DNA from 3 places in the Massilia sp. BAP21 genome. Region 2 is predicted to be linked to each of the others. Evidence: predicted binding sites of a transcription regulator. Region 2 holds the regulator's gene; each other region holds the start of a gene.
The links. Region 2 encodes HrcA, which represses chaperone genes, less so after heat shock. Its sites were predicted from a motif close to TTAGCACTCNNNNNNNNNGAGTGCTAA; they were not measured.

Region 1: the regulator HrcA is predicted to act here: its motif matches at 1,964-1,990, upstream of groES (co-chaperone GroES).
Region 3: the regulator HrcA is predicted to act here: its motif matches at 7,036-7,062, upstream of rpoH (RNA polymerase sigma factor RpoH).

The regions. Positions count from the first base shown of each region.
Region 1 covers NZ_CM173596.1:3,054,682-3,065,261, reverse strand. Annotated here, with positions in the region: gene ACWYRN_RS13420 (cell division protein ZapA) at 42-353, opposite strand; gene ACWYRN_RS13415 (hypothetical protein) at 350-598, opposite strand; gene ACWYRN_RS13410 (lysozyme inhibitor LprI family protein) at 653-1,663, opposite strand; gene groES (co-chaperone GroES) at 2,084-2,374, shown strand; gene groL (chaperonin GroEL) at 2,417-4,063, shown strand; gene ACWYRN_RS13395 (hypothetical protein) at 4,155-4,592, shown strand; gene ACWYRN_RS13390 (YfeK family protein) at 4,631-5,011, opposite strand; gene ACWYRN_RS13385 (NAD(P)-dependent alcohol dehydrogenase) at 5,380-6,480, shown strand; gene ACWYRN_RS13380 (methyl-accepting chemotaxis protein) at 6,515-8,116, opposite strand; gene ACWYRN_RS13375 (hypothetical protein) at 8,366-8,836, shown strand; gene ACWYRN_RS13370 (glucokinase) at 9,201-10,580, opposite strand, start outside.
Region 2 covers NZ_CM173596.1:2,387,538-2,398,117, forward strand. Annotated here, with positions in the region: gene ACWYRN_RS10500 (LPS-assembly protein LptD) at 1-1,174, shown strand, start outside; gene ACWYRN_RS10505 (peptidylprolyl isomerase) at 1,221-2,657, shown strand; gene pdxA (4-hydroxythreonine-4-phosphate dehydrogenase PdxA) at 2,662-3,711, shown strand; gene rsmA (16S rRNA (adenine(1518)-N(6)/adenine(1519)-N(6))-dimethyltransferase RsmA) at 3,724-4,503, shown strand; gene ACWYRN_RS10520 (hypothetical protein) at 4,750-4,941, shown strand; gene ACWYRN_RS10525 (hypothetical protein) at 5,099-5,782, opposite strand; gene ACWYRN_RS10530 (hypothetical protein) at 5,810-6,394, opposite strand; gene ACWYRN_RS10535 (HAD family hydrolase) at 6,624-7,373, shown strand; gene hrcA (heat-inducible transcriptional repressor HrcA) at 7,497-8,513, shown strand; gene fur (ferric iron uptake transcriptional regulator) at 8,599-9,033, opposite strand; gene ACWYRN_RS10550 (outer membrane protein assembly factor BamE) at 9,113-9,724, shown strand; gene dapB (4-hydroxy-tetrahydrodipicolinate reductase) at 9,734-10,543, shown strand; gene ACWYRN_RS10560 (barstar family protein) at 10,545-10,580, shown strand, end outside.
Region 3 covers NZ_CM173596.1:885,338-895,917, forward strand. Annotated here, with positions in the region: gene ACWYRN_RS03825 (hypothetical protein) at 1-203, opposite strand, end outside; gene ACWYRN_RS03830 (thiamine pyrophosphate-binding protein) at 413-2,110, shown strand; gene ACWYRN_RS03835 (DUF4261 domain-containing protein) at 2,152-2,928, shown strand; gene ACWYRN_RS03840 (NYN domain-containing protein) at 3,018-3,791, shown strand; gene ftsY (signal recognition particle-docking protein FtsY) at 3,961-5,067, shown strand; gene ACWYRN_RS03850 (cell division ATP-binding protein FtsE) at 5,077-5,787, shown strand; gene ftsX (permease-like cell division protein FtsX) at 5,784-6,704, shown strand; gene rpoH (RNA polymerase sigma factor RpoH) at 7,185-8,078, shown strand; gene pstS (phosphate ABC transporter substrate-binding protein PstS) at 8,335-9,378, opposite strand; gene ggt (gamma-glutamyltransferase) at 9,528-10,580, shown strand, end outside.

The DNA.
Region 1 (10,580 bases), 670 kb from region 2:
GTTTACTCGCTTGAAGCGGGATGTCAAACGTATTTGGACCGTTACGGCAAATTTTCTTGCGGCGCCAGGGCCTGGTCGAGCACGCTGTGCATGACTTCCAGCTTTTGTTTCACTTCTAGCATTGTCATATCGGAAAGTGGACCTTGCGGCGACTTGACCGACAGGAATTCGGCGGCGACGCTGAGCGCGGCCATGACGGCGATGCGGTCGTTGCCCTTTACCTTGCCGGAGTCGCGCAGCGCGGTCATCTTGCCGTCGAGGTAACGCACGGCGTCGCGCAGCGTGGCCTGCTCGCCTTCCTTGCAGGCCAGGCGGTAGGGCTGGCCCATGATCGTGACATCGAGATAAATCATCGGGTGGCCTCGGCGTTCGTGGAGTCGTCCCCGTCTTCTTCGGCTTCTCCTGCCGGCGCCGGCAATTGCTCGATCACGGCTTCGACGCGGCGCTGGGCTTCGACCAGGCGCTCGATGAGCGCCGTGTTCACTTCGTTCAGCAGCACGTTGGTCTGGCGCAGTTGCGCATTTTCGCTGCGCAGCGATCCGACCAGCGCAGCGAGGCGCTCGATCTTGTCGGATAGGTCTTGGAATTCGGAAATCATTCGTAACTATAGGTCTGATAAGGTTTGACAGTCAACAAGAGAGCGTGGCAGTTGCTAGCTCAGCTCTTCCAGGAGTGCCTTCAGCATGGCCGTGCGCTGCTGGGTGAAGTGGGCGCGCCAGGCGTGTGCCGGGACAGCAGGATACCTGAGCTTGCCGAATTCCACCCACGCGTCGCGGTAAACCAGCCAGATGCGCTGGGTCGCCTGGATGTCCGCCATCCTGATGGTCGTGTATTCCTGGACCGGCAGGCGCCGCAACTGCCCGTAAACCGTATTCAGTTCGCGGTCGAGCGCCTGGTCCTGGGCTGCGCTGAAACGCGGCAGCTTGCCGCGCTCGAAAGCCTGCAGCGCAGCGAGGAAGGCATCCTTCTGGGCGTCTTCTTCCTGGGCGACCAGCATGCCGCGCGCCGTGCCGCCGAGGTCGACTTCGTTGCCGCCGCGCGCCTCGACAAAGCGCGACAGGCTGTTCAGCAGGCGCGAGAACGCGGCCTGTTCGTTCGGCTTGAACTGCGCGGCAATCGCCGCCAGCGTTTGTTCGCGCTTGACGTCGCCCTGGGCCGCATCCAGCGAGGCGCAATAACCCATCATCATGCCGCTGGTGATGTCGTCGCAAAAGTCGATGGGCTTGCCCGCTTCGCTCTTGCCGGGCGCGAGTTCGTCCAGGTGGGCCAGGCGCCCGCTCAGCTCGGCCGGTGCGCCACCGGCCGCGCAGGCTGCCTTCTTTGCCAAGGCCAGGTTGCGCGCGACGCCCTGCCCGTTCGCGTACAGCATCATCAGCACGCCGGCTTTTTTCGAGAATACGTCGTCGTCCTTGTCGGGCGTGAAGGCGCAGTGGCGCGCCTTGGCGACATCGCGCGGCTGGCGGATGCCGTAGTACAGGGCCGGCGCGTCGCAGCTTGCCAGCGCCGCCTGCTGCGCGGTGCTCGGGCGGTCCGCCGCCGGGTAGGCGAGCTTGTCGAGCGCGGCGCACTGGGCGTCAGGCGTTGGCCCGGCGGCCTGGACGGCGCCGGCGGCAGTCGTGGCAATTGCGGCGGCAAGCAGGAGGCAGGAAAGGTGTCGAGGCACAGGCAACTCTCGGAAACACGCGGCAGGGCACGGATGGCACGCATTGTAAGCTCATCCGTTGAAGTCCACCGTTCGGCTGCCGTCAAGGTGCGGTTCGGTCGAGTTTGATCTATGTCATTACCAGCCAAGAGTGCGGCGAGTGGCGCCGAATCAATGCTAACCTCCGCGTTTATGTTTTTCGCCACACCTTCGCTTGACTGCTGAATGCAGCATGACGTCTGGGCAGTTTGATCCGGATCAACCAAGCACAGCCAAATTCACAACATGGCAACTTGAAATGCCGAATTATCGTCCCTATAATTAGCACTCGTTAGTTGAGAGTGCTAACAACTCTTTCCCGCCGCAGCGTCAATACAAATCGGCGATGCGGCGACCAACGCAGATTAACAGCTAGTCCACACACTGAATAAGGAGTTTTGCATGAACCTTCGCCCACTGCACGATCGCGTAATCGTGAAGCGTCTCGACCAGGAAACCAAGACCGCCTCGGGTCTGATCATCCCTGATGCCGCGGCTGAAAAGCCAGACCAGGGCGAGATCCTGGCTGTCGGCGCCGGCAAGGTCCAGGACAACGGCCAGCTGCGCGCACTGGAAGTCAAGGTCGGCGACCGCGTCCTGTTCGGCAAGTACTCGGGCCAGGCCGTCAAGGTCGATGGCCAGGAACTGCTGGTCATGCGCGAAGAAGACATCATGGCCGTCCTGGTCTCGTAATCCTCCCACAAAACATCTACCGCATAATCGGAGAAACAGAAAATGGCAGCTAAAGAAGTAGTATTCGGCGACGCAGCGCGCGCCAAGATGGTCGAAGGCGTCAACATCCTCGCCAACGCAGTCAAGGTCACCCTGGGCCCGAAAGGCCGCAACGTCGTGCTGGACCGTTCGTTCGGCGCCCCAACCGTCACCAAGGACGGCGTGTCGGTCGCGAAAGAGATCGAACTGAAAGACAAGCTCATGAACATGGGCGCGCAGATGGTCAAGGAAGTCGCTTCGAAAACCAGCGACAACGCCGGTGACGGCACCACCACCGCAACCGTGCTGGCACAAGCCATCGTGCGCGAAGGCATGAAGTTCGTTGCCGCCGGCATGAACCCGATGGACCTGAAGCGCGGCATCGACAAGGCCGTTGCTGCCACCGTCGAAGAGCTGGCCAAGATCGCCAAGCCATGCACCACCTCGAAAGAAATCGCGCAAGTCGGCGCCATTTCCGCCAACTCGGACTACTCGATCGGCGAGCGTATCGCTGAAGCGATGGAAAAAGTCGGCAAGGAAGGCGTCATCACCGTCGAAGACGGCAAGTCGCTGAACGACGAGCTGGACATCGTCGAAGGTATGCAGTTCGACCGCGGCTACCTGTCGCCTTACTTCATCAACAACCCGGACAAGCAAGTCGCGATCCACGACAATCCGTTCGTCCTGCTGTGCGACAAGAAGATCTCGAACATCCGTGACCTGCTGCCGGTACTGGAGCAAGTTGCCAAGGCTGGCCGTCCGCTGGTCATCATCGCCGAAGACATCGAAGGTGAAGCGCTGGCGACCCTGGTCGTCAACAACATCCGCGGCATCCTGAAGACCGTTGCAGTGAAAGCCCCAGGCTTCGGCGACCGTCGCAAGGCCATGCTGGAAGACATCGCTGTCCTGACCGGCGGCCAGGTCATCGCCGAAGAAGTCGGCCTGACCCTGGAAAAGGTCACCCTGGCCGAACTGGGCCAAGCCAAGCGCGTCGAAGTCGGCAAGGAAAACACCATCATCATCGACGGTGCAGGTTCGGCTGAAAACATCGAAGCACGCGTCAAGCAAGTGCGTATCCAGATCGAAGAAGCGACCTCGGACTACGACCGCGAAAAACTGCAAGAGCGCGTGGCCAAGCTGGCCGGCGGCGTTGCCGTGATCAAGGTTGGCGCTGCCACCGAAGTCGAAATGAAGGAAAAGAAAGCACGCGTGGAAGACGCGCTGCACGCAACCCGCGCTGCGGTGGAAGAAGGCATCGTGCCAGGCGGCGGCGTTGCCCTGCTGCGTGCCCGCGCCAACCTGCAAGTGACCGGCGACAATCCTGACCAGGAAGCCGGCATCAAGATCGTCCTGCGCGCCATGGAAGAGCCGCTGCGCATGATCGTCCAGAACGCCGGCGAAGAAGCATCGGTCGTCGTCTCGGGCGTGCTGGCTGGCGAAGGCAACTACGGCTACAACGCCGCCAACGGCACCTATGGCGACATGGTCGAAATGGGCGTGCTGGACCCAGCCAAGGTCACCCGCTCGGCCCTGCAGAACGCAGCGTCGATCGCCGGCCTGATGCTGACCACCGACTGCATGGTTTCGGAAATCGCCGAAGACAAGCCAGCCGGCGGCATGGGCGGCATGGGTGGTATGGGCGGCATGGGCGGCATGGACGGCATGATGTAATGCCCGGCGCCGGTTCGCCGGCGCCATGCTGTTGTATGCTGAAGGCCCGCGGGGTGTATGCCCTGCGGGCTTTTTGTTTTAGGAGAATAGTTTGGTTACAGTAAATGCAGATGAACTCGAGGACGCGGTCCTGACCGTATCGGACCCGGACACCCCGGATGAGGGCTGGGTCTGCCTCGATACGGGCGCGGTGTACCTGCGCTCGGACGCGCTGGACGAGGAGCTGGCGCCGCTGCCGGAAGACATCGACACCTCGGACCGCTACGTGCCGGTGCCGCGCGTGGGCAGCCTCGCGCTGGGGCTGGAACTGGTGTTCGATTTCGCCGACGCCGCGCTGCCGGACGATGCGGAACGTGTGCGCGAGATGTTCAAGCGCGCGGGCGGCTACCGCGAATTCAGCGAGCTGGTCGAGCAGAACGGTTTGAGCGGGCACTGGCATGTGTTCCGCGAAGCGCAGACGCGCGCGGTGCTGGGGGCCTGGTGCGAGCAGCATGGCCTGCAGCTTGCAGAGGCGGAACTGCCGAATTGAACGTCGAGCCTGCAGGGTGTGCGCCTTGCAGGCTTTTTTTATTTCGGCGCGCGGTTGCGGAAGCGCTGCAGTTCTTCTTTCAGGTAAGTGGCGCTGGCGACGGGTTTGCCGCTGCCGCATTTCACCTGGTAGGGCTTGCCGCTCATGCTGCTTTCCGTCGCGGCCCGGGCAATGAAGGATTCGGCGTCGGTGACCAGCTTGCGCTTGACGAGGTAGTCGTATTTCTGCTGCAGGTGGCTGCGCGCCTCGGCGCCGTCGTGCCAGCTGCCGTTGCGGTCGAACTGGCAGCCGGGGGTGGCCACGTAGTCGAGCAGGTGGGCGATTTCGGCCTGGGCGCGGGGGTCGGGGGCGGCGTGGGCGGTGGTGTGCAGTGTGAACGCCAGCAGCATGGCGGCGGTGGGTGGGTTTATGAACCTCATGCGTTCTCCTGGTATTGGGGCTGTTGCCTGTTATGTTAGCGGAATGCATGATCCGCGTGGGCACAAGTGCCCACCCTACGGGACACGCTGCGTATCCGGGTTTCCGATGATCTTGCTGCCAACGGCGATTCGGGTTTTGTATGAACTCGCCGATAACGGTGACCGTAGGGTGGGCACCTGTGCCCACGCGGATTCAACACACCACTAACGGCACAGGCAACAGCCCCGATAACGCCCGCACGCACCACCACGAATCTCCCCACAAACATCACCGAAACCGCCGCGATCGCCCCGTCTGCGCGCAATCTAACAGACGCATCCATGCATGCGGCCTATCGTCTCCGATCACCTTTCCCACCGGAGCGAACATGATCAAGGTCACTGGCTACGCGGCCAAGCACTCTTTCAGCCGCCTGAAACCCTACGAATTCGAACGCGACGACCCCGCCGCCCACGAGGTCGAAATCGACGTCCTGTACTGCGGCGTCTGCCACTCGGACATTCACCAGGTCAAGAACGAATGGTCGAACACGGTCTACCCCTGCGTGCCCGGCCACGAGATCGTCGGCCGCGTCACCCGCGTCGGCCCCGCCGTGAAGCGCCATGCGGTGGGCGACCTGGTGGGCGTGGGCTGCATGATCGACAGCTGCGGCCAGTGCGAAGCCTGCAAGGAAGGCGACCAGAACTATTGCGGCAGCCCGAACAGCTGGCTGGCCACCTACAACGGCCCAATGAAGCCAAAGGCGAAAGCCGGCGGCGAGAACATCTACGGCCGCGACAACACCTTCGGCGGCTACTCGAACATCGTGGTCGTAAAGGAAGATTTCGTATTGAAGATCCCGGCCAACCTGCGTCCGGAAGTGGCCGCGCCGATCCTGTGCGCAGGCGTCACCACCTGGTCGCCGATGCGCCGCTGGGGCGTCAAGGCGGGCGACAAGGTCGGCGTGATCGGCATGGGCGGCCTCGGCCACATGGCGGCCAAGCTGGCGAAAGCCCTGGGCGCCGAGGTGACGCTGTTCACTACCACCAAGGACAAGATCGAGGAAGCGCAGAAGCTCGGCTTCAAGGCTGTGCTGGAAAAGGACAAGGACGCCTTCGAGGAACTGGAAGCGCGCTTCGACTTCATCCTCTCGACCGTGCCGGAGAAGCACGACCTGAATCCCTTTACCGCCCTGCTGAAGCAGGACGCGGTGCTGTGCGTGGTCGGTGCGCTGGAACCGCTGGCGCCGCTCGACAACATGCAGCTGGCGCAGATGCGCCGTTCGGTGTCGGGTTCGCTGATCGGCAACCTGGCCGAGACCCAGGACGTGCTCGACTTCTGCGCCGAGCACAATATCGGACCGGAGATCGAGATGATCCGCATCCAGGACATCAACGATGCCTACAAAAAGGTCGAGAAGGGCGACGTGCGTTTCCGCTACGTGATCGACATGGCCTCGCTGAAGGAAGAGATCGCAGGGGAAGCCTGATCCCCTGCTGACCCCGTTACTGGTTGATCGGCCCTCAGGCCAGCAGCGGGCGCACCGCCGCGCGCTGGCCGGCGCGCGCACTGCGCACCGGCACAGGCTGCTCATGCGCCGTCAGCTTGAACACGCTGACCGCTTCGAGCAGCTGGCCGGCCTGCTCGTGCATCGCGTTCGATGCGGCCGCCGCCTGTTCGACCAGGGCGGCGTTCTGCTGGGTCACCTGGTCCATCCCATTGATGGCTTCGTTGATCTGGCCGATGCCGGTAGTCTGCTCGCCGGTGGCGGCGCTGATTTCGCCGATGATGTCGGTCACGCGCTGGACGCTGCCGACGATTTCCGTCATCGTGGCGCCGGCCTGGTCGACCAGGCGCGCGCCGGCATCGACCCGCGTCACCGAGGCGTCGATCAGTTCCTTGATTTCCTTGGCCGCACCGGCCGAGCGGTGTGCCAGGTTGCGCACTTCGGTGGCCACCACGGCAAAGCCGCGGCCCTGTTCGCCGGCACGCGCCGCTTCCACGGCGGCGTTCAGCGCCAGGATGTTGGTCTGGAAGGCGATGCTGTCGATCACGCCGATGATGTCGGCGATCTTCTTCGACGATTCGTTGATCGAGGCCATGGTGTCGACCACCTGCGCCACCACCACGCCGCCGCGGCCCGCCACTTCGCTGGCCGAGGTGGCCAGCATGCTGGCCTGGCGCGCATTGTCGGCGTTCTGGGACACGGTCGAATTCAGTTCTTCCATCGAGCTGGCCGTTTCCTCGAGCGAGCTGGCCTGCTGCTCGGTACGCGAAGACAGGTCCAGGTTACCGGCCGCGATTTCCGACGAAGCCGTGGCGATCGCATGCGCACCGCTGCGGATCCCGGTGACCAGGCCGTGCAGCTTGGCGTTCATGTCGGCCAGGGTGTTCTGCAGCACGCCGATCTCGTCCCTGGCATGGGTTTCGCTGCGGCTGCTCAGGTCGCCGGCGGCCACGCGGCGCGCCAGGGCGACGGCGGACTGCACCGGACGCGTGATCGAACGGGTCAGCCACCAGGCGCACAGGCCGCCGAAGGCCACGCTCAGCACGCCCAGCAGCACCATGGTGCGGGAGCTGTCGTTGCGGGTGGTGCGGATCTCGTCGCGCAACGCGTCGACCTGCCTGCGCTGCAGCGCCACCAGGGCCTGGATATTCGCCTGGTAGGCGTTGGCGGCGGGAATATAGACCTTGTCGTGCACCTGCATCGCTTCTTCGCTCTTGCCCTCGCTCTTCAGGCGCACGGCTTCCTTGCGGCCGCCGGCATAGCCGTCGCGCAACGCAATCATCTTTTCGAAGATCGCCGTTTCTTCCGGCGTGGTGAGCAGCGCCTTGACGTCTTTCAGGTACATCGTGGCCTTGGCGTTGGTCTCCTCGATGTTCCTGGCGAAGAAATCGGTGAGCGAAGGATCGCTGCTCTTGATGATGGCCGAGGTCCGGATCACGGCCACGGCGATGTTGCTGGCCCAGTCGCCGATCAGGCGTTCCTTCTTGATCGGCTGGTCCAGCATCTGCTCGGCGGCGGCGGCCACGCTGTTGAGTTTGACGATACTGATGGCCGTGACCAGGATGGACAGGGCCAGCACGACGGCAAAACCGAGCGCGAGGCGATGCCCGATTTTCATATTCGATAAGAATTTCATGGATTTACAGAAAAACATGACGCGCCGCGGCGCGTTGGATGGGAGGAATGGCGTATTACATTTGCTCAATTCCATTAATTTTACGGGCGAATCAAATTGTTGGCTTACGGCAACAATTGGTGAGAATCGACCACACCGTGCAACGCACGCACCGGCTGCGGCGGACGGGTGATTTGTCCGGCATCCACACATCGGCTAGTATGGCCGCAGGTTTTTTGACAAGGTTCGATCATGATTTCACGCGGCCCCCTGACCGCCCTCCCCCGCCTGCTGGCCGTTTCCGTGCTTGCCGCCGCCGCCCTGGCCGGCTGCAAGGAAAAGCCGGCGCCCGCTCCGCCACCCGCTCCGCCGCCGGTGCAGCAGCCGGCCGAGCCGGCCGTGACGCGCGACCAGGCCATGGCGGCCCTGCTGGCCCTGCCTGAGGTGAAGGAATGGTCGGCGGAGATCGAGAAGCGTTCGCAGGGCAAGGCGCATGGCGCGGTCATCGAGGACGACCCGCAGCCGCGCATGCTCAACGGGCGCGCCTACTGGCAGCTGAGCTTTGTCGAGAACCGCACGGACCGGGTGCTGCGGCGCGAGAGTTTTTTGGTGGCGCGGACCGGGAATGACATTTTGGTGGAAGACACCGAGACCGATTCGGTGCTGTCGCTGGACGATTGGCGGCGTGGGATACACAAGATCCGGCTGAAGTCGGCGGACTGAGGGTTCGCCGCGCCGGCCAGCCGAGCACGATTGAGCTGTATCAAACTCGGCGCTTGGGTGGGGATTATCGTGGGGGTGCTGCCGGCCGATTCACCAGCGTTTCGCGGTAGACGCGTGGTGACTCCTCCCACGGTCGGCGGCACCTTCTTCTTTCTGCCGTGGTGCGGGGTGGTGGGTTCGAGAACCCACCCTACGATACGTGGCTCCGTTGAACGTTTCGACTTTCACATGCCGTACAGCGTGGGCACGAGTGCCCACCCTACAACCTTGATGCCGCAGTTGCCCTTGCTTTTCGTAGGGTGGGCACTCGTGCCCACGCGGTACTCCTCATGCAAACCAATGCCGCAACACGGGGCCCGGGCAATCAACTCCCCATATGCGAAATCAACAACCTGCCCACCTCCGACTGTGCCGCCTCTTTCTCGCGCCCATTGTGCGCACCGATCGATAAGCCCACCGCCATGATGTCGATGAGCAGCAACTGCAGGATCCGCGAAATCATCGACAGGAAGCTGGTGCTGTCCTCGGCATGGTCCACCGCCAGGCACACGCTTGCCCTGCGCGCCAGCGGCGATTGCCCGCTGCCGATCGCAATCACATCGGCCCCGGCGGCGCGCGCGATATCCACCGCCCGCAGGAGCTCCGGCACCTGCCCCGACTTCGAAATCGCAATCACCACGTCCCCCGGCCCCAGCAAATCCGCCGCCAGCGCGAACAGATGCGCGTCGCCGTACAGCGCCGTCGGAATCCGGAAGCGGAAGAACTTGTGCTGGCCATCGAGCGCCACTACGCGCGAGTTGCCCAGCGCGTAGAACTCCACGCGGCGTGCCCGGCTCACCAGCTCGATCGCACGGTCGAGCGAGCGCACGTCCAGCCCGTCGCGGAATTTCAGGATGGCCGACACCGTGTTGTCGATCACCTTGGCCGACAAATCGTGGGTGCTGTCGCTGTTCCTCACCTGGCTGTGACGCACCGGAATCGCCCCGGTCAGGCTGCTGGCGAACTTCAGCTTGAAGTCGGCCAGGCCCAGGAACCCGAGCGAACGGCAGAAGCGGATCACGGTCGGCTGGCTCACGTCGGCCAGGCGCGCGATGTCGGCGATCGGCTCGTTCAGCACCAGGCGCGGCTGCTCCAGCACCAGGGTGGCCACGCGCCCTTCGGCCGGCGTGAGTTCCTGCCGCAGGTGCTTGATGCGGTCCATCAGCGTGTTCGCGCCGCTGCGTCCGCGCAGGTGTTCCGACAAAATCGTGGCCACGCCGTGGAAGGCCGGATTCGGCGTGGTGATGACGTAGGTGGGAATGCTGGACAAATAATCCGAGAAGCGCCCCTTGGCCTCGAAGCGCGCACGGAAAGGGGACTGCGCGAACCACTCCCCCATCCGCGGCACGATGCCGCCGCCGATGTACACGCCGCCGAACGCCCCCAGCGTGACCGCCAGGTTGGCCGCAGCCCCGCCAAGCATGCCGCAAAAGACTTCCAGCACCTCGAAGCACAGCGCATCGCCTTCGTCCAGGGCGCCGGCGATGATCTGCGCCGCCGTGCGCGCCGGCGCGTCCATGATGCCATTGCGCCGGGCCAGCGCGCGGTAGGTCAACTCCATGCCCGGTCCCGAGATCAGGCGCTCGTTCGACACGTGCTGCCACTCGCGCCAGGCGAACTGCAGGATCGCGAACTCGCGCTCGTCGCCCGGTGCGAAATTCATGTGCCCGCCCTCGCTGCCGAGGGTAACGAAGCCGTCGGCGGT
Region 2 (10,580 bases):
GAACTTCCAGGTGCTGCAGGAACCGGCGGCGGTGACGAATCCGTCGCTGACGATTTCGCGTCCGTATGCGCGCATGCCGCAGGTTAACTTCCATACCGGTCGCTTCGACGTCAACGGCTTCGACTGGGCGGTCGATGCCGAGGCGACCCGTTTCACGCATTCGACCTGGGACAGCGGCAACCGCGCGACGGTGCTGTCGCAGGTGAGCTATCCCTGGGTGCGTCCGGGCTACTACATCACGCCGAAGCTGATGCTCCATGCGAGCAAGTACGACATGGACAGCAGCGCCGCCAATGCCGGGCGCGATACCAAGCTCTCGCGCGTGCTGCCGACGTTCTCGCTCGACGCCGGCATGGTGTTCGAGCGCGAGACGACGCTGCTCGGCACCGCCGCCACCCAGACCCTGGAGCCGCGCCTGTTCTACGTGCGCACGCCGTACAAGGACCAGGACGACTTCCCGATCTTCGACACCGGCGAGGCCGGCTTCAGCTACGCCCAGCTGTTCAGCGAGAACCGCTTCGTCGGCAACGACCGCGTGTCCGACGCCAACCAGCTGACCGCGGCCCTGGTGTCGCGCTACATCGAGGGCAGCGGCGCCGAGCGCCTGCGCCTGGCCTTCGGCCAGCGCTTCTATTTCACCGAGCCGCGCGTGCAGATGCCGGGCCGGCCGACCCAGGACCGCAAGGACCGCTCCGACCTGCTGCTGGCGGCGTCGGGCCGCATCGTCGAGAGCCTGAACGTCGACGCCAGCGTACAATACGATGCGACGAGTTCGAGCGTGTACAGCCGCAACTATGGCCTGCGCTGGAGCCCGGGCATGCTGAAGGTGCTCAACGCCGAGTACCGCTACGTGCGCGACAGCTTCCGGAATGCCGACATCTCGGCCCAGTGGCCGCTGTCGACGCGCTGGTTCGGCGTCGGCCGCGTCAGCTATTCGCTGCAGGACCACAAGGTGCTCGAAGGCCTGGTCGGCCTCGAATACAAGGCCGACTGCTGGGTGTTCCGGATGGGTGCGCAGCGCTTCGTGACGGCAGCCCAGTCGACCTCGACGCCGGTGTTCTTCCAGCTCGAGCTGAACGGCCTGTCGGGCTTCGGCATGGGCAACCCGCTCGACTCGTTTTACAAGAGTATTCCCGGCTATACCCGGCTGAACACCAACGTGGGCCGCCGCTGACCGGGACCATGGATGATTTTTGACCTGAATGAGTGCTTCCCAGATTATGCGTACTACCCGTTTGCATCAACTTAAGCTCGCAGCGGCGCTGCTGTGCGCGCTCACGGCCGGCACGGCCCTTGGCCAGGCAACTCCGGCGAGCACAGGCAGTGCCCAAGGCACTGCCGGAGCGAGCGCTTCTTCCTCCTCCACCGCGCCGGCCACTCCGGGCAGCGGCTTCCTGCCGCCGGCATCCAGCAACGCCAACGTCGTCGACGCCATCCGCGTGGTCGTCAACGACGAGGTCATCACCCGCAACGAAGTCGCCAACCGCGTGGCCCAGATCGTCCAGCGCATGCGCGCCCAGAACGCCCAACTGCCGCCGCAGGCCGACCTCGAGCGCCAGGTGATCGAGGCGATGATCGTCGAACGCGCCCAGGTCCAGCTGGCCAAGGAAATGGGCGTGCGCGTCGACGACCGCATGCTCGACGCCGCCATCGGCCGTATCGCCCAGGACCAGAAGCTGTCGGTCCAGGACATGCGCAACCAGATGGAAAAAGAGGGCATGGCCTTTGCCGCCTTCCGCGAAGAGATCCGCAACGAGATCATGATGCAGCGCCTGCGCGAGCACGAGGTCGACAGCAAGATCCAGGTGTCGGATGCCGAGGTCGACACCTTCCTGGCCGCCGAAAAGGCCGCCGCCGCCGACCGTATCGAGGTCGACATCGCCCAGATCCTGGTCGGCATCCCGGCCAACGCCACGCCCGAGCAGATCGCCGCGCGCCGCGCCCGCGCCGACGAGGTGATGCGCCAGCTGCGCACCGGCGCCGACTTCGCCAAGGTCGCCGCCACCTATTCCGACGCCGGCGACGCCCTGAAGGGCGGCGCGATCGGCTGGCGCGAGGCCGACCGCCTGCCGCCGATCTTCACCAACGAACTGCGCAAGCTGAGCGCCGGCCAGGTGACCCCGGTCATCAAGACCAACGTCGGCTTCTACATCCTGAAGCTGGTCGACAAGCGCAGCCTGGCCAGCGCCGCCGCGCAGGAACAGGCGGTAGTCGAGCAGACCCGCGCGCGCCACATCCTCATGAAGGCGACGCCGACCATGCCGGTGGCCGAGGTCAAGCGCAAGCTCGAGGAAATCAGGGCCAAGATCGAGAGCAAGGCCGCCACCTTCGAGGACATGGCGCGCCAGAACTCGCAGGACAACGGCTCGGTATCCAAGGGCGGCGACCTGGGCTGGCTGTACCCGGGCGACGTGATGCCGGAATTCGAAACCGCAATGGCGGCATTGAAGCCCAACGAACTGTCCGGCGTGGTCGAGACCCCGTTCGGCTTCCACCTGATCCAGGTCCTCGAGCGCAAGAGCGAAGACGTGACCGCGCAGAAGGAGCGCAACCGTGCGCGCCAGGTGATCCGCGAGCGTAAACTCGGCGAAGCGTTCGAGGACTGGGCGCGCGAAGTGCGCGACCGCGCCTACGTCGAGTACCGCGAGGAAGGCTGAGGCCATGACGATGCAGGCAGCACGTCCGGCCCTGGCGCTCACGGTCGGCGAGCCGGCCGGCATCGGCCCCGAGATCGCGATCCGCGCCGCCTGGGCGCTGCGCGAGCAGGCCAACTGCGTGCTGGTGGGCGACGCCGCTTTCCTCGCGCTCACGGCCAGCCTGATCGACCCGGCGATCCGCCTCTCGGCCCTGTCCACGCAGGCGCTGCGCAACGGCGGCCTGCCGCATTTCGGCAAGGACCGCCTTGCCGTGGTCGACGTGCCGCTCGCGGCCCACGTCACGCCCGGCCTGCTCGACCGTGAGAACGGCCGCGCGGTGCTGGCCACGCTCGACCTCGCGATCGAAGGCGTGGGGGCAGGGTGGTTCGACGCCATCGTCACCGCGCCGCTGCAAAAAAGTACCATCAACGACGCCGGCGTCGCCTTTTCCGGCCACACCGAATACCTGGCCGAGAAGACCGGTACGCCGCAGGTGGTGATGATGCTGGCCGGGCAGCCAGGGAACGATCAACCCTACCTGCGCGTGGCGCTGGCCACCACCCACCTGCCGCTGAAGGAGGTGCCGGGCGCGATCACGCAAGAAGGCCTGGGGCGCGTGCTCGATATCCTGCAGCGCGACCTGAAGACGAAATTCGGCATCGCCGCGCCGCGCATCCTGGTCACCGGCCTGAACCCGCATGCCGGGGAAAACGGCTACCTGGGACGCGAGGAAATCGAGGTCATCGCGCCAAGCCTGGCGGCGGCGCAGGCGCGCGGCATCGACGCGCGCGGACCGTATCCGGCCGACACCCTGTTCCAGCCCAAGTACCTGCGCGACGCCGACTGCGTGCTGGCCATGTACCACGACCAGGGCTTGCCGGTCCTGAAGCATGCCACCTTCGGGCGCGGCATCAACGTCACCCTCGGCCTGCCCCTGATCCGCACCTCGGTCGACCACGGCACCGCGCTCGACCTGGCGGCGCAAGGCCTGGGCCATGCCGACTGCGGCAGCATGGAAGAAGCGATCCGCGCCGCCGCCGCCATGGTCGCGGCCAGCCGCGCCGCATCACACTAAACGAAAGCACCAATGAAACACGTAGCACGCAAGCGCTTCGGCCAGAACTTCCTGACCGATAACCACGTCCTGGGGAACATCATCGACGCCATCGGCCCGCGCCGCGGCGAGGCGATGGTCGAGATCGGACCGGGCCTGGCGGCGATGACGGCGCTGCTGCTGAAGGAGCTCGACCACATGCACGTGGTCGAACTCGACCGCGACCTGGTGGCGCGCCTGGAAAAGGCCTACCCGCGCGAAAAGCTGACGATCCACGCCGGCGACGCATTGAAGTTCGACTTCGGCAGCATCCCGGTGCCGGAAGGGCAGAAGCTGCGCGTGGTCGGCAACCTGCCGTATAACATCTCCAGCCCGCTGCTGTTCCACCTGGCCGAGTTCGCCCACCTGGTCGAGGACCAGCACTTCATGCTGCAAAAGGAAGTGGTCGAGCGCATGGTGGCCGAGCCGGGCACCAAGGCCTATGGCCGCCTGTCGGTGATGCTGCAATGGCGCTACGACATGGCGCTGATGTTCATCGTGCCGCCCACCGCCTTCGATCCGCCGCCCCAGGTCGACTCGGCCATCGTGCGCATGGTGCCGACCCGGCGCCCGTTGCCGGCCGACGGCCCGACCCTGGAAGCGGTGGTGCAGAAAGCCTTCTCGCAGCGCCGCAAGGTGATCCGCAACTGCGTGGCCGGCATGTTTACCGAACAGCAGCTGCTGGACGCCGGCATCGATCCCGGCGTGCGTCCGGAGACGGTGTCGCTCGAACAGTACGTGGCGCTGGCGAACATCCTCAAGCCGGTGCAATAAGCTTCTTCCCGGCGGCCCGCGCGGCCGCCGCGGTCTCTTCTCGCCGTTCCCTGTACCAGCTTGCTTGCGGCGCTGCACAAACGCGCGCCGCTACACCTTACATCGCCGCCTGGCGCGCTTCGGCGCCCGCTTTTTGCAGTTCGTCGCAGGCCGATGGAAGCGGGGGAGGGTGCTTGCTAAAGTACTCCCATCGAAAGCCCGAACGCAAACGCCAAGGGCCAGCCACTCAACCGAAGGGAGCCTGAAATGAACGTCCTCAAACACATGGAATCGATCTTCGTCGTCGCCGCACTGCTGGTCGGTGTCAGCACCTACGCCAGTGCCGAGAGCTACAAGGCGCAAGTGCGCGCGGAATCGATGGTGGCGGTGAGCACCGGCAAGATGGCCATCGTGAAGGTCAGCGGCAAGCGCCTGGTGCCGGTTACCAAGCTCGGTTGAGCGGCTGGGGCAAAAAAAAGCCCACCATTGCGGGTGGGCTTAAATCCAATTCTTTTCTGAGGAGAGTTGGAGGAGACAGGTAGGATTATGCTGCGCTACAACATATAAATCCAATTTTCTTTTGGAATGATCGTCATCAGCGCAGCCTATATCTGTCTCAGGTCGGGTTGGCGACGCAGGTAACGTCGATGTTCGAGACCGGGTCGTCGCGCATCGTGCCGGTGGCATTGGCGACGGTGCAGGTATAGCCCGCGGGATTGGTCTGGACCGTCACGCCGTAGGTCTTGCCGTAGGTGACCGCCACCGGGAAAACGTAGGCGATGTCGGCCGGCGGCGTCGCGGCCGGGGTCGGCGCAGGAATCGACACCAGACTGTCGCTGCCGTTGTTCAGCACCAGGGTGCCGGCGCCCAGGCCCTTGACCTTGCCGCCGATGGTCGGCGCCACCAGCTGGCAGACGAAGTCGGCGCTGATGACCGACAGGCGCCCCGCCGTGTCGCTGGTGCGGCTGTTGCTGGCCGGTCCGCAAATCTGGTGCGGCGGCTGCTGGATGGTCACGTTGCCGGACGCATCGGTGACCTGCTTGATGATGACGTCATACACATCGCCATACTCGAGCTTTTCCGGGAAGGTATACGTCACCTCCTTGACCTCGGCGGCCGTATTGGCCGGGTTCGGCTGGACGGATGCCTCCATGCCGTTCGTGGTGAGTACCAGCGGACCATACTGCAGCCCGTAGACGACGCCGCCGATGGTGTACTTCGAGCCGCCGCCACCGCAGGAAGCCAGGGCCGCGGCCATGACCAGCGCCAGGCCCGCGCGGGCCAACACAGTGTTCTTCAAATTCATCTCCTGGAATGCGTTAAGCCGTCAGGCGCAAGTCACGCTGACGTCGATCGTTTTCGGTTCGTCGGCGCTCGGCACCGTGCCGACACCGTTCTGGACGGTACAAGTCTGGCCGCTCGGCTGCTCGTACACGGTCACGCCGTAAGGCTGGCCCCAGCCGGCCCTCAGCATCTCGAAGCTGCCGTTGGCCGTGACATCCTTGCGTACCGAGCCGTTGACCAGGACCAGGGTGCCGCTGCGCAGGCCGCTCACGTTGACGTTCAGGGGCTTCGACTTCAGCGTGCAGACGATCTCGATCGTGTTGATGTTGAAGGTGGCGCGGCCGACGCCGGTCGGCGAAATGACCTCGCACTTCTCGGCATTCTTGGGTGCCTGTTTGACCTCGACCCGGTACGAGGAATCGGCATCGACCAGCTCGGGGAAGTAGAAGGTGGTGGCGCCGGCGGGCACTGCATAGTCGGAGCCGCCGTTATTCGTGACAATCAGGCCTTCCGCCGTGTTGTTGAGAATGCTACCGCCCAGGTAGAACTCACCGTCGCCGCCGCCGCAGGCGGACAGGCTCAACGCGCAAGCCAGCGCGACACCGGCACGCAGGGGGGAACGAATCATAATTTCTCCAAATAAAAGGGAACTGGACAAGACGCGCGACGGCGTCCGTGCCGCGTCGAAGCTGGAAGTTTGCCCATCATTTTAGAGCATTTGACAAGGCCCGGGCTCATCGCCGTTTGTATCACGGTGTAACGACGGGGCCGCGCACGGCGCGCGTTTGCATTTCGCGGCCGGCCTCGCTATGCTCGGCTCACCCTCTTTTCGCCCCGATGCCGCCTTGAAGCCCGAATTGAAGCCTGATTTGAATCCCGACCCGCAGCCCGCCACGACGCCTGCGCGCCGGCCCTGGCCGCGCGCCGTCCTGTTCGACCTGGACGACACCCTGTGGCCGATCGCTCCCGTGATCCTGCAGGCCGAACAGACCCTGTTCGCCTGGCTGTCCAGCAACGCCCCGCGCGTGGTCCAGCGCTTCACCATCGACAGCCTGCGCCAGGCGCGCCTGGAACTGCTGGCCAGCCGCCCCGAATTCCAGCTCGACCTGGGCGCCCTGCGCCGCGCCGGGCTGCTCGCCGCGTTCGAGCAGGCGGGAGAAGACACGGCCAAGGTGGAACTGGCGATGGTCGAGTTCTTCGCGGCCCGCAACGCCGTGACGCCCTACGACGACGTGCTGCCGGGCCTGCTGCGCCTGAAGAGCCGGGTGCTGCTCGGCTCGGTCACCAACGGCAATGCCGATTTGCAGACCATCGGCCTGGCCCACCATTTCCAGGCTTCGGTGTCGGCCCCGCAGTTCGGCCGCGCCAAGCCGGACCCGGCGATCTTCCATGCCGCCTGCGCCGCGCTCGGCGTGGCCCCGCAGGAAGCGGTGTACGTGGGCGACGATCTGATCCTGGACGTGCAGGGCGCCCAGCGTGCCGGGCTGCGCGGCGTGTGGATGAACCGCACCGCCAGCCGCCGCCACCTGGAAGAGGGCGTACAGCCGGACGCGATCGTGGCGAACTTCGACGAACTGCTGGCCTGGCTCAGACACGAATTTGGCTGACTGCTTGGCTGACTGCGCGCCTGACTGCGCGGCCAACTGCACAGCCGCCTGCCAAAGGTGCATAATGGAAGCGCATCGCTTCCGATCCTCTTCCGCTTTCGCTTCTGCCCTTGCCTCTGCCTTATGCAACTTGATACCCGTGCCCAAACCCTGCTGAAAGCCCTGGTCGAGCGCTACATCGCCGACGGCCAGCCGGTCGGGTCGCGCGCGCTGTCGAAGATCTCGGGCCTGGACGTGTCGCCGGCCACGATCCGCAACATCATGGCCGACCTCGAAGAGATGGGCTATGTCGCCAGTCCCCATACCTCGGCCGGGCGCGTGCCCACGCCGCGTGGCTACCGCCTGTTCGTCGATACCCTGCTCACCGTGCAGCAGCTGGGCGAGGGCGGCGTCGACACCGAGCGCATGTGCCTGAGCGCCCACCAGCCGCAGAAGGTCATCGCCAACGCGGCGCAGATGCTGTCCTCGCTGACGCAATTCGCCGGCGTGGTGCAGAGCCCGCGCCGCGAGTCGGTGTTCCAGCAGATCGAATTCCTGCGCCTGTCGGAAAAGCGCATCCTGCTCGTCATCGTCGACCCGCGCGGCGACGTCCAGAACCGCCTGCTGCTCACCGAGGCCGACTACACGCCGGCCCAGCTGGTGCAGTCGGCCAATTACCTGAACCAGAACTTCGCCGGCCTCTCGTTCGACGAGGTACGCACCCGCCTCACCGGCGAACTGCGCCAGCTGCGCGAGGACATCGGCGGCCTGATGCAGGTGGCGGTGGAGGCCGGCAGCGAAGCCATGGCCGAAGGCGAGGACATGGTCATCGCCGGCGAGCGCAACCTGCTGTCGGTGTCGGATTTGTCGTCGAACATGAGCTCGCTGCGCCAGATGTTCGAGATGTTCGAGCAGAAGACCGGCCTGATGCAGCTACTTGATGTTTCCAGCCGCGCCGGCGGCGTGCAGATCTTCATCGGCGGCGAATCGAAGCTGGTGCCGATGGACGAAATGAGCGTGGTCACCGCACCCTACGAGGTGAATGGCAAGATCGTCGGCACCCTGGGCGTGATCGGGCCCACGCGCATGGCCTACGAGCGCGTGATCCCGATCGTCGACATCACGGCCAAGTTGCTGTCGAATGCGCTGAGCCATTCCTGACAGGTGTAAAACGGCGTAAAAAGATCTACGGTAAAAAAACGGCGCCGCGGCGCCGTTTCTTGTTGTTGCTATCGCAATTTCGCGATCAATTGTTCCCGCGGTGAGGGCAGGCCGTCTTGATGCAATTGCCATAGATGGCCAGCGCGTGCTCGGCGATCTTGAAGCCGCGTTCGACGGCGATCTTGTTCTGGCGCGATTCGATTTCCTCGTCGAAGAATTCCTCGACATGGCCGCAATCGAGGCAGACCAGGTGGTCGTGGTGCGAGCCGGCGTTCAGCTCGTAGATGGCCTTGCCGGTTTCGAAGTGGTTGCGGTTCAGCAGGCCGGCCTGCTCGAACTGGGTCAGGACGCGGTACACCGTCGCCAGGCCGACATCCATGTTGTCGGCCAGCAGGATCTTGTAGACGTCTTCCGCCGTCAGGTGCCGCACTTCGCTGTTCTGGAAGATTTCCAGGATCTTGAGGCGTGGCAGGGTAGCCTTCAGGCCGCTCGCCTTCAGGTCGGTGGGTTTGTTACTCATGTTTGTTACTCGTAGATGGGCGGAGTGCTTTATGATATAGCGTTTTGGAAGCTCCCGCTTAAACGTTTTGAGGTTACTTATGCGTGTCACCGATGCCGTTGTTCACAGTTTTAAGGTCCGGGCTGCGCTCGCCGCGGGCCTCGCATGCACGCTGTTGCTGTCCGGCTGCGCATCCTGGCGTAACCAGACCCGGCCTGCTGCACCGGCAAGCACCGACGCGACAGCCGTAGCAGCCGACGCCGACAAGGCGGCCGCCCTGGCAAATGCCGGCGCACAAACGACCCAGGTGAGCAAGCTGCAAAAATTCCTCTGGGTCTTTTCGCCCTACCGTCCAGACATTCAGCAGGGCAACTTCGTATCGCAGGAAATGCTGGCCCAGCTGAAGCCGGGCCAGACCCGCGACCAGGTGCGCTTCCTGCTCGGCTCGCCGATGATCGCCGACATGTTCCACGCCGACCGCTGGGATTTCCCCTTCTACCTGGCGCGCGGTGACGGCGAGCTGACCACCAGCCGCGTGACCGTCTACTTCAAGGACAATGTCGTCGAGCGTTTCGACGGCGGCAATCTGCCGACCGAGCGCGAGTACATCGACCGCATCGCCGGCCCGAGCAAGTTCCCGAAGAAAAACGCGCCGACCCGCGCCGTGGCCCCGGTGACGCCCGCGTCGCCGACCAATTCCAACATCCAGTAACAGTACGTCATGACGCAATTGAAAATCGCGGTTGCCGGCGCCAGCGGGCGCATGGGCCGCATGCTGATCGAGGCCATCGCCGCCGCGCCCGATGCCACCCTGTCCGGCGCCCTCGACGTCGCCGGCTCGCCCTTCATCGGCAGCGATGCCGGCGCCTTTTCGGGCCAGCTGACCGGCGTGGTGATCCACTCCGAATTCGAGCGCGCGCTGGCCGGCGCCGATTGCCTGATCGACTTCACCCGTCCTGAAGGCACCCTCAAGCACCTGGAATACTGCGCCGCCAACGGCATCAAGGTCGTGATCGGCACCACCGGTTTCGACGAGGCCGGCAAGGAAGCGATCCGCGCCGCCGCCGAGAAGGTATCGGTCGTGTTCGCACCGAACATGAGCGTGGGCGTGAACGTCACCCTCAAGCTGCTGGAAATGGCGGCCAAGAGCTTCGCCGAAGGCTACGACATCGAGATCATCGAAGCCCATCACCGCCACAAGGTCGACGCGCCGTCCGGCACCGCGCTGAAGATGGGCGAAGTGATTGCCGACGCCCTGGGCCGCGACCTGAAGGACTGCGCCGTGTATGGCCGCGAAGGCGTGACCGGCGAGCGCGACCCGTCGACCATCGGCTTTGCCACCGTGCGCGGCGGCGACATCGTCGGCGACCACACCGTGCTGTTCGCCGGCACCGGCGAGCGCATCGAGATCACCCACAAATCCAGCAGCCGCGTCACCTACGCCCACGGCGCCCTGCGCGGCGCGCGCTTCATCGCCGGCAAAGCCAACGGCCTGTACGACATGCAGGACGTGCTGGGCCTGAAGGGCTGACATGGCCAGCGTCCAACTGAACGGCGCCGCGATCGTC
Region 3 (10,580 bases), 1.5 Mb from region 2:
AGTGGCGGCAGCCGCATCGCGGCCCGTACCCGGATGCCGAGCTGCCGCGCCAGCGCACGGGCGACGGTCGCCGACAAGGCTTCCGGCACGTCGTCGAGCGGCACCACATACACGGCGACGGACTCGTCGCCCGACTTGAGCGCAAGCGCGGCCCCGCTGCCCAGCAGCGCAACCGCCGACAACAGCACATGACGTCTCTGCATGGACTTCCCCGGTAGGATCGATATTTAATTTTTGGCAAGTTTATCCCGAGCAAATCCCATCGTCCATGCTGATTGCATACGAGGCAAGATTGTTCGCCCAGCATTTCTGAAAATCGGTGTCGCCATTTGAAAAGCCCGGCCCCAGCCGCTGGCATAGAATATTTCGATACCCGGCCACGCTGGGCGAAACCAACAAGGACCACAGAGACATGACGCACCCTTCCCGCACCGGCGGCCAGATCCTGGTCGACGCGCTCCACGTCCACGGCGTCGAGATCGCCTTTGGCGTTCCCGGCGAAAGCTACCTCGACGTGCTCGACGCGCTGCACGATTCCAGCATCCGCTTCGTCATCAACCGCCAGGAAGGGGGCGCCGCGTTCATGGCCGAGGCCTACGGCAAGCTGACCGGCAAACCCGGCATCTGTTTTGTCACGCGCGGCCCGGGCGCCACGAATGCTTCGATCGGCGTGCACACCGCCTACCAGGATTCCACACCCATGATCCTGTTCATCGGCCAGGTCGGCAACGACTTCGTCGACCGCGAAGCCTTCCAGGAAATCGACTACCGCCGCATGTACGGCGAAATGGCGAAGTGGGTGGCCCAGATCGACCGCGCCGACCGCATCCCCGAATACATCGCGCGCGCCTTCCAGATTGCCACCAGCGGCCGTCCGGGTCCGGTGGTCCTGGCCCTGCCGGAAGACATGCTGGTGTCGCTGGCCGAGGTGGCCGACACGCGCCGCTACCAGCCGGTGCAAGCCGCTCCTTCCTCCAGCCAGATCGGCACCCTGCGCAGCATGCTGGGCGAGGCGAAGAAGCCGGTCGTCCTGCTCGGCGGCGGCAGCTGGAACGCGCAGGCCTGCGCCGACCTAGCGACCTTCGCGGAAGCGAACGCGCTGCCGGTCGGCTGCACCTTCCGCTTCCAGGACCTGCTGGACAACGCGCACCCGAACTACGCGGGTGACGTCGGCATCGGCATCAACCCGAAGCTGGCCGCGCGCGTGAAAGACGCCGACCTGGTCATCGCCATCGGCCCGCGCCTGGGCGAGATGACCACCGGCGGCTACACCCTGCTCGATTCCCCTGTGCCGAAACAGAGACTGGTCCACATCCATAACGATCCCGAGGAACTGGGCAGCGTCTACCAGGCCGAACTGATGATCGCCAGCGGCGCCCCGCAAGCCTGCGCCATGCTGGCCGCGATGGAACCGGTCGACAGCAGCGCCTGGCGCCATACCGTGGAGGAAGCGAAAGCCGATCTCGCCGCCTGGCAGGCGCAGCCGCCGATTTTCAAGGATGGCCAGGCGCCGCTCGATTTGTGGCAGGTGGTGCAGGACCTGCAGGCCGCCCTGCCGGCGGACACCATCGTCACCAACGGCGCCGGCAACTACGCGAGCTGGGCGCACCGCTTCTGGCGCTACGGCGGCATGCGCACCCAGCTGGCGCCGACGAATGGCGCGATGGGCTATGCTGTGCCCTCGGGCGTGGCGGCGAAGATCGTCGATCCGCAGCGCACCGTGGTGACCTTTGCCGGCGACGGCGAGTTCATGATGACGGGCCAGGAGCTGGCCACCGCCGTGCAGTACGGCGCCGGCGTCGTGATCCTGGTCTTCAACAACAGCATGTTCGGCACCATCCGCATGCACCAGGAAAAGACCTATCCGGGCCGCGTGTCCGGCACCACGCTGCACAACCCCGACTTTGCGGCGCTGGCGCGCGCCTATGGCGGGCACGGCGAAGTCGTCGAACGCACCGCCGACTTCGCACCGGCGCTGGCGCGCGCGCTCGAACACGCGAACGGCAAGCACTTGCCGGCGCTGATCGAACTGCGCTACGACGGCAACCTGATTACGCCGAATGCCACGCTGGAGAGCATGCGCAAGGCAGCCGAGGCGGCGAAACGCTGACCATGGCGGCCCAGGCACGAGAGGATTTTGAGAGGAGAACGATGAGCGACACGCCCGAACTTGTCCTGTGCATCCCGGGCCCCTGGAAACACCGCGACGAACTGATACAGGCCATCTCGGAATGCGACGCGGGTTATGTGTATGCAGGCCACCTGCTGCTGGAAATCGAAACCGGTTTCACCTGCGAAGTGATGTTCGAAGGCGCTGACCCGGCGCTGCCGGCGGCGTTTGCCGCGGTGGGCCCGCACTGGGCGCAATCCGAGGCGATGATGGACGTGGCGCGCCACGCCTCGGTGGTCTACCTGTCCGGCAAAGGCGGCTCGCGCGACGCCGCCGAAGCCATGATGCGGGCAGCGGCCGCGCTGATCGATGCGGGCGGCCTGGGCGTGAAGGTGGAAAGCACCGGCATCGCCCACGGCCCGGCCTACTGGACCGAGCTGTGCGAACAGCTGCACCTGCAGACCGCGCACCGGGCGCTGGTGGTCTACGTGACCGGGCGCGACGTCTACTCCTGCGGCATGCATAACTTCGGCCTGCCGGAAGCGATCGTCACGCCGCTCGATGGCGACTTGCAGGAAGCGGCCGATTTGCTGCGCACCTTTACCCATTACCTGTTCGCGCAGGGGCCGGTGCTGGAAGATGGGCACACTTTTTCGGTGAGCGAAGGCGCGCCGGTGTACCGGGTGCGCACCTCGCCGGCCATGGATTACGGGGCGGAGTCGCTGTTCAACAATCCGTATGGGGCGTGGCGGCTGGAGCCGGAAGTGCTGCAGAAGGCGGAGAAAAAGGCGGGGTGGTGGAGCAGGTTGCGGCATTGAGGCTGGCGTTTCAAGCAGTCGAAATATTCCCTCAGGGTAACAAAATTATCCTATCATCTGTCGCTATCGAAGCCTGAACGGAGCGCCAGATGAACCAGCCTGTAGCAGCAGCGCCGCGCATCGCGGTGCTGGTCGATTGCGATAACACGTCACCCGAGGCGCTGGATTATGCCTTGGGTTTGATTCCCCCGTCTGCCCGCGTCGTGGCGCGCCAAGGCTATGGCAACGGAGGCACCCTTGCCAAGCAACGCTGGCGTGAGGCCCTCAACCGCCATGCGTTTACACCCTGCCTGCAGTACCAATTCGCTCCGGGCAAAAACTCAGCCGACATAGCGCTTGCACTCGATGCGTTTGAGATGATGTTGGAAGACCGGGCTGATACCTTTTATCTTGTGACCAGCGATTCCGATTTCGCCGGCCTGTGCCGTAAACTGCGTATCCGTGGCGCTGCCGTCTCCATTATCGGGGAGGAGAAAACGCCCCCGATGCTGCAGGAGGCCTGCACCCGGTTCTACACATTCACGCCAGCGCAGGACACCGAGCGTTCCGCACCGCCAGCACCTGTACAAGCGGAGGCAATATCACAACCAGCGTTGCAGATCGAGCTCAAACCCGAACATGAACACATTCTAATCCAGGCAGTGGACGCCCTTGCCAAGGGCCGGGCTGATAGCACCGTGGGTTTGACCGAATTGGGTCAGTATTTACGCACGCACCATTCTTTTGCAGCTAAAGAAAATGGATATGGCACGCTGGTGAGAATGATCGGCAACTGCTCCTCCTTGCGAGCGACCACCAAGAACGACAAGGCCGCAGTCGTCAGGTCGGCCAGCGTGACCGCAATCCGGCGTCCTGCCAAATAGCGTCGTCTTTCGTTATCAGGCCGGGAAGTACCTCGCTTGAGCGTTCCCTCGCGCACAGCCAGGACTTGCGTATTCGTCATTACTGTGCTCTGGTAAAATACTGCGATCCTTTTCGTCGTGCCGGCACTGAATGCCGGCATGTGCATGCAGTCGCTCCCACCACATACCCATGTTTAGTTTCTTCAAGAGAAAAAAAGCCGAAGCAGAAACCCCGGCGCCGGTTGAGCCTGTCGAAAGTGCGCCTGCACCAGCGCCAGCCCCTGCCCCGACGCCGCTCGCCACGCCTGAACCAACGCCGGTCCCCTCGCCTGCGCTGAGCGCCGAACCCGCCCTCATCATCGAGGAAACCGCCGAACGCCCGACCTCCCCGGCCGAGCAAAAGAAATCCTGGATGGCGCGCCTGAAGGCCGGCCTGTCCAAGACCTCCAGCAATCTGTCGCTGCTGTTCGTCGGCGCCCGCATCGATGAAGACTTGTACGAGGAGCTCGAATCCGCCCTGCTGATGTCCGACGCCGGCATGGACGCCACCGAGCACCTCCTGAACAACCTGCGCCGCAAGGTCAAGGAAGAGAAATTGCTCGACGCTGCCGCCGTGAAGGCCGCGCTGAAGGAATTGATGGTCGAGATGCTGCAGCCGCTGCAAAAGCCGCTGGAACTCGGCCGCCACGCGCCGCTGGTGATGATGATCGCGGGCGTGAACGGCGCCGGCAAGACCACTACCATCGGCAAGCTGGCCAAGCACATGCAGCGCTTCGACCAGTCGGTGCTGCTGGCCGCGGGCGATACCTTCCGCGCCGCCGCGCGCGAACAACTCATGGTCTGGGGCCAGCGCAACAACGTCACCGTGATCTCGCAGCAGTCGGGCGACCCGGCCGCCATCGCTTTCGATGCGGTGCAGTCGGGCAAGGCGCGCAGCGTGGACGTGGTGATGGTCGATACCGCCGGCCGCCTGCCGACCCAGCTGCACCTGATGGAAGAACTGAAGAAGATCAAGCGCGTGATCGGCAAGGGCGCGGATGGCGCGCCGCACGAGACCCTGCTGGTCATCGACGGCAACACCGGCCAGAACGCCCTCGCGCAAGTAAAAGCCTTCGACGACGCCCTGCAACTGTCCGGCCTGGTGATCACCAAGCTCGACGGTACTGCCAAGGGCGGCGTGCTGGCGGCGATTGCGCGTACGCGTCCGGTGCCGGTCTACTTCATCGGCGTGGGCGAAAAGCTGGACGACCTGCAGCCTTTCAATGCAGAAGAGTTCGTTGAAGCGCTGCTGGGATAAATAGAGCCGATGATCGAATTCCACTCCGTATCCAAGAAGTATTCCGCCGATGCGACCGCCCTGCGCGACGTGTCGCTGAACATCGGCAAGGGCGAGCTGGTGTACCTGGCCGGCCCGTCCGGCGCCGGCAAGTCGACCCTGATGAAGATGGTGGCTGCCATCGAGCGGCCCAGCAGCGGACGCGTGATCGTGTTCGGGCAAGACATCGGCAAGATCAGGAAGCCCGGCATCCCTTTTCTCCGCCGTAACCTGGGACTGATCTTCCAGCACCAGCGTTTGCTGAACGACCGGAATATCCTGGCCAACACCATGCTGCCGCTGCTGGTGACCGGCGCGCCGAAAGCGCAAGCCGAGCAGCGTGCCCGCGCCGCCCTCGACAAGGTGGGCTTGCTGGAACGCGCCAAGGCACATCCGCTGGAATTGTCCGGCGGCGAGCAGCAGCGCGTGGCGATCGCGCGTGCCATCGTGAACCGTCCGCAGATCATCCTGGCCGATGAGCCTACCGCCAACCTCGACCGCGTGGCCGCCGACAAGGTGCTCGACGCCCTGCGTGCGTTTAACTCGGTCGGCGTCACCTGCCTGATCTCGACCCACGACGAGCAGGTGCTCGACGGTGCGGCGCGCGTGATCCGCCTGGAGCATGGCCAGCTGGTGTCGAGTGGTGAGCCGACCAGCCCCGCCACTGGCGAATTCGACGTCGATGCGGGAGGTGCGGCATGAGCCCGTGGTTCCGCCAACACCGCTTCGCGCTCGGCGCGGCGCTGTCCACCGTGCGCAAGGCGCCGGGTAGTTTCCTGTTCAACGTACTGGTAGTCGCGGTGGCATTGGCGCTGCCGTTTGCCGGCATCACCCTGCTCGACAACGTGCGGCCAATGTCCGAGCAATTGTCGGTCGATCCCGAGGTCAGCCTCTTCGTGAAGACCGAGGCCACGCGCGAGGAAGCCGAGGCACTCGGTCCGCAGTTGCGCCAGATCATCGACGACAGCAAGGCGAGCATCACCTTCATTCCGCGCGAACAGGCCCTCGACGACCTGAAGGCGCGCAGCGGCCTGTCCGCCGCGCTCGACACGCTGGGCGACAATCCCCTGCCCGACAGTTATGTGATGAAGCTGGCCGGCTCGGCCAGCGCGGCGGATGCCTCGCGCATCGATGCCGTGGTCGAGCAATTGCACCAGTTGCCGCATGTGGACACCGTGCAGGTGGACTCGGCCTGGGTCAAGCGCCTGGCCGCCCTGCTGGGCGTGCTGCGCCTGGTGCTGCTGTTGCTGGCGGTAACGCTGGGTGTGGTGGTGATTGCGGTGGTGTTCAATACCATCCGCCTGCAAGTGCTGACGCAGCGCGAGGAAATTGCCGTGTCCAAATTGCTGGGCGCGACAGACAACTTTATCCACCGGCCGTTTTACTATACCGGCGCCCTGCTTGGCCTGTGCGCCGGCGCGGTGGCCCTGGGCGGCGTGGCGCTGGCCCTGCAACCTCTGAACGCGGCCATTGCCGAATTTGCCCGCCTGTATGCGTCGGAATTCCAGCTAGTGCCGCTGAGTGCGCCGGAAGTCGCTGGCTTGCTGGCCATCAGCGCCGGCCTGGGCCTGATCGGCGCCATGCTGTCGGTGCAGCGTCACCTGGCGCGCCTGCACTGACGCCCTCTTCCACCGGACAGGCTACTGTTGTGGTCTGTCCGGGCGGAATCACCTTCTTCTTTTTCAAGTCCCCGGCTTGTGCGTCTACTTCCATCCGCGAAGTAGGACTTTGCCTCGCCCGATTCCGAACGCGCCCCTTTGTGAGGCAACTAACAGAAACAGGCTTCCGCGCGCCCTTACGCTGTGCCTCAAGGTCACACGCAACAGCCACACGTTTGAGATAACTCAATAGCAAAGCAACGATTCGCTCTACAGTAGACCGGGCGCAAATTGATGCTTAATTGCAATACTTTAGCCAGACTTAAACACCCCTGCCATTCCGAGGGGGTCGCTAGCACTCCCCACCGGAGAGTGCTAAACTGTAGCTCAAGTGAATGGTAAATGGGTTCGCTTGCATCCGGATTCAAGGCCGAAAAAATCATGGGGTGGGGTTGTCCCGCCGCTGAGATGCAGCAGAAATAACTCTACGAGGAAAAGATAATGTCCGCACAATCCGCATTGGTTCCGACCACCAGCAGCCGTGCCCTGGGACTTGGCTTCACCGGCAATCTCGGTAACATCGACGCGTATATTTCCGCGGTGAACCGTCTGCCGATGCTGACCCACGACGAAGAGGTGTCGCTGGCGAAGCGGCTGCGCGAGGCAAACGATCTCGACGCCGCACAAAAACTGGTCTTGTCCCACCTGCGCCTGGTGGTGTCGATCGCGCGCGGCTACCTCGGCTATGGCCTGCCGCACGCCGACCTGATCCAGGAAGGCAACATCGGCCTGATGAAGGCCGTGAAGCGCTTCGACCCGAACCAGGGCGTACGCCTGGTGTCGTACGCGATGCACTGGATCAAGGCCGAGATGCACGAATACATCCTGAAGAACTGGCGCCTGGTGAAGGTCGCCACGACCAAGGCCCAGCGCAAATTGTTCTTCAACCTGCGCAGCAACAAGGTGGGCCTGGACGCGATGACGCCGACCCAGGTCGACGAGCTGGCCAAGATGCTGGACGTCAAGCGCGAGGAAGTCATCGAGATGGAAACCCGCCTCTCGGGCCGCGACATCGCCCTGGAAGCGCCGACCGACGACGAAGACGACAAGTTCTCGCCGATCGCCTACCTGTCGTCGGACCAGCAGGAACCGACCAAGGTGCTGGAAGCCGAGCAGGTCACCCGCCTGCAGTCCGAAGGCCTGGAAACGGCGCTCGGCAAGCTCGACCCGCGTTCGCGCCGCATCGTGGAAGCGCGCTGGCTGGCGAACGACGACGGTTCGGGCGCGACGCTGCACACGCTGGCCGAAGAGTTCGGCGTGTCGGCGGAGCGGATTCGCCAGATCGAATCGGCGGCGTTGAAGAAAATGAAGGGTGCGCTGGCGGCGTACGTGTAAGCCAGAAGCAGCATCGTTGTAAAAACGGCGGTTCCTTCGGGGCCGCCGTTTTTTATTGGCGTTGCATTCATCGATAACGATGACATTGGCGCCGATTTCGTAGGGTGGACACAGGTGTCCACCCTACAACCCCTCACCGTACGCAAAAAAAGCGGCGGCCCCATTCCTGGAACCGCCGCTAAAACCTGGCCGCAAAGTCACCCACGGCCAGCCCGACACGGGGCTCTCGCCCCGTCCTGTGATCGATCAGTTCGGATCAGTAGATCGCCTTGCCCGATGCATCCTTCAGGTTGGCCTTCCACGCATCCTGCACCAGCTTGACGACCGATGCCGGCATCGGCACGTAGTCCAGCTCGGCGGCAGCGGCGGCGCCGTTCTTGTAGGCGTAGTCGAAGAACTTCACGACCTCTTTACCCTTGGTGGCGTCGGCCTGGGCCTTGTGCATCAGGATGTACGACACGCCGGTGATCGGCCAGCTGTTCTTGCCGGCGGCATCGGTCAGGATGACGGCGAAGCCCGGGGTCTTGGTCCATTCGGCGCTCGATGCGGCGGCCTTGAAGTTCTCGTCGTCCGGCTGCAGGAACTGGCCGTCCTTGTTCTTCAGCTGGGTGTGCGACAGCTTGTTTTTCTTGGCGTAAGCCCACTCGACGTAGCCGATCGAACCCTTGATACGCTGCACGTTGGCGGCCACGCCTTCGTTGCCCTTGCCGCCCACGCCCACAGCCCATTTCACGGCGGTGTTGGCGCCGATCTTCTGCTGGAATTCCGGGCTGGTCTTCGACAGGAAGTCGGTGAACAGGAAGGAGGTGCCCGAGCTGTCGGCGCGGTGGACGACGGTGATGTCGGTGTCCGGCAGCTTCACGCCCGGGTTCAGGGCGGTGATTTCCGGCGCGTTCCACTTGGTGATCTTGCCCAGGTAGATGTCGGCCACGACCGGGCCGGCCAGCTTCAGCTGGCCTGGGGCCACGCCGTCGACGTTGACCACGGTGACCACGCCGCCCATGATGGCCGGGAACTGCATCAGGCCTTCGGCGTCGAGTTCGGCCGCTTTCAGGGGCATGTCCGAGGCGCCGAAGTCGACGGTCTTGGCCTTGATCTGCTTGATGCCAGCGCCCGAGCCGACCGACTGGTAGTTCAGGCCGGTGCCGGTGGCTGCCTTGTACGACTCGGCCCACTTGGCGTAGATCGGGTACGGGAAGGTTGCGCCCGCGCCGGTCACGTCGGCAGCGAAAGCCGAAGACATCACCATTGCTGCAGCGGCGCCAGCGATCATCGTTTTGAACATGTGCTTGATTTTCATATTGTCGTAACTCGGGGTTGGTTAAGTGACGAGCGGAAGTCTAGCCAGCGAATATGACGGCTGTATGACGCGGCTGAGCCAGATCAAACAACGGCGGTTTTGCTTTCTTGCTATGCTGACCCGACCTCTTCACCTCGCCGCCTTCGCCCATGAACAAGACCCTGCTCGTTTCCACCCTCGTCTTCTCCATCGTCCTGCACGCGCCGCTCGCCACCGCAAAAACTCCGGTCGCCACCGACAGCGGCGGCGCCGTTGCCACCATCAGCGAACAGGCCTCGGAATCGGCCCTCGCCATCCTGAACAAGGGCGGGAATGCGGTCGATGCCGCCGTGGCCGCCGCGGCCACGCTCGGCGTGACCGACCCGTTCAGCTGCGGCATCGGCGGCGGCGGCTTCATGGTGATCTACCTGGCCAAGGACAAGCGCGTGATCACGGTCGACCACCGCGAGACGGCCCCAAGCGCCTTTACCCCAGCCGTGTTCCTGGAAAACGGGGAGGAAATCGATTTCGAGACGGCAGTGGCGAGCGGCGCCGCGGTGGGCGTACCGGGCACAGTGCGCGGCTGGCACGAGGCGCTGGAGCGCTACGGCACGATGGGTTTCAAACAGGTGCTGGCGCCGGCCATCGCCGTGGCCGACAAGGGCTTCACGGTCAATGAAACTTTCTCTCATTTAACGCGCGAAAATGAAAGAAAATTTCAGCAGTTTTCGACCACCAGCGCACTGTATTTGCGCAACGGGAAAGCCGTGACGCCCGGCACCCGCTTGCGCAACCCGGACATGGCCAAGGCTTACCGCGAGATTGCCGCGCGCGGCTACCAGGCCTTCTATGCAGGGCCGATGGCGCGCGCCATCATCGAGGCGGTGAACCGGCCGCCGCTAACCCAGGGCGCGAATGTCCGCGCCGGCAAGATGACGCTGGCCGACCTGGCCAACTACGAAGCACGCATCCGCCAGCCGGTGGTCAGCAGCTACCGCGGCTACCAGGTGTACGGGATGCCGCTGCCGAGCAGCGGCGGCGTGGCGGTGGCCGAGGCGCTGAACATCCTCGAAGGCTACGACCTGAAGGCCCTGCCGCGCGCGCAGGCCGAGCACCTGTACCTGGAAGCGAGCCGCCTTGCCTTTGCCGACCGCAACGCTTATCTCGCCGATCCGGAATACGTCGACGCGCCGGTGGCCGGGCTGCTGTCGAAGGAATTCGCG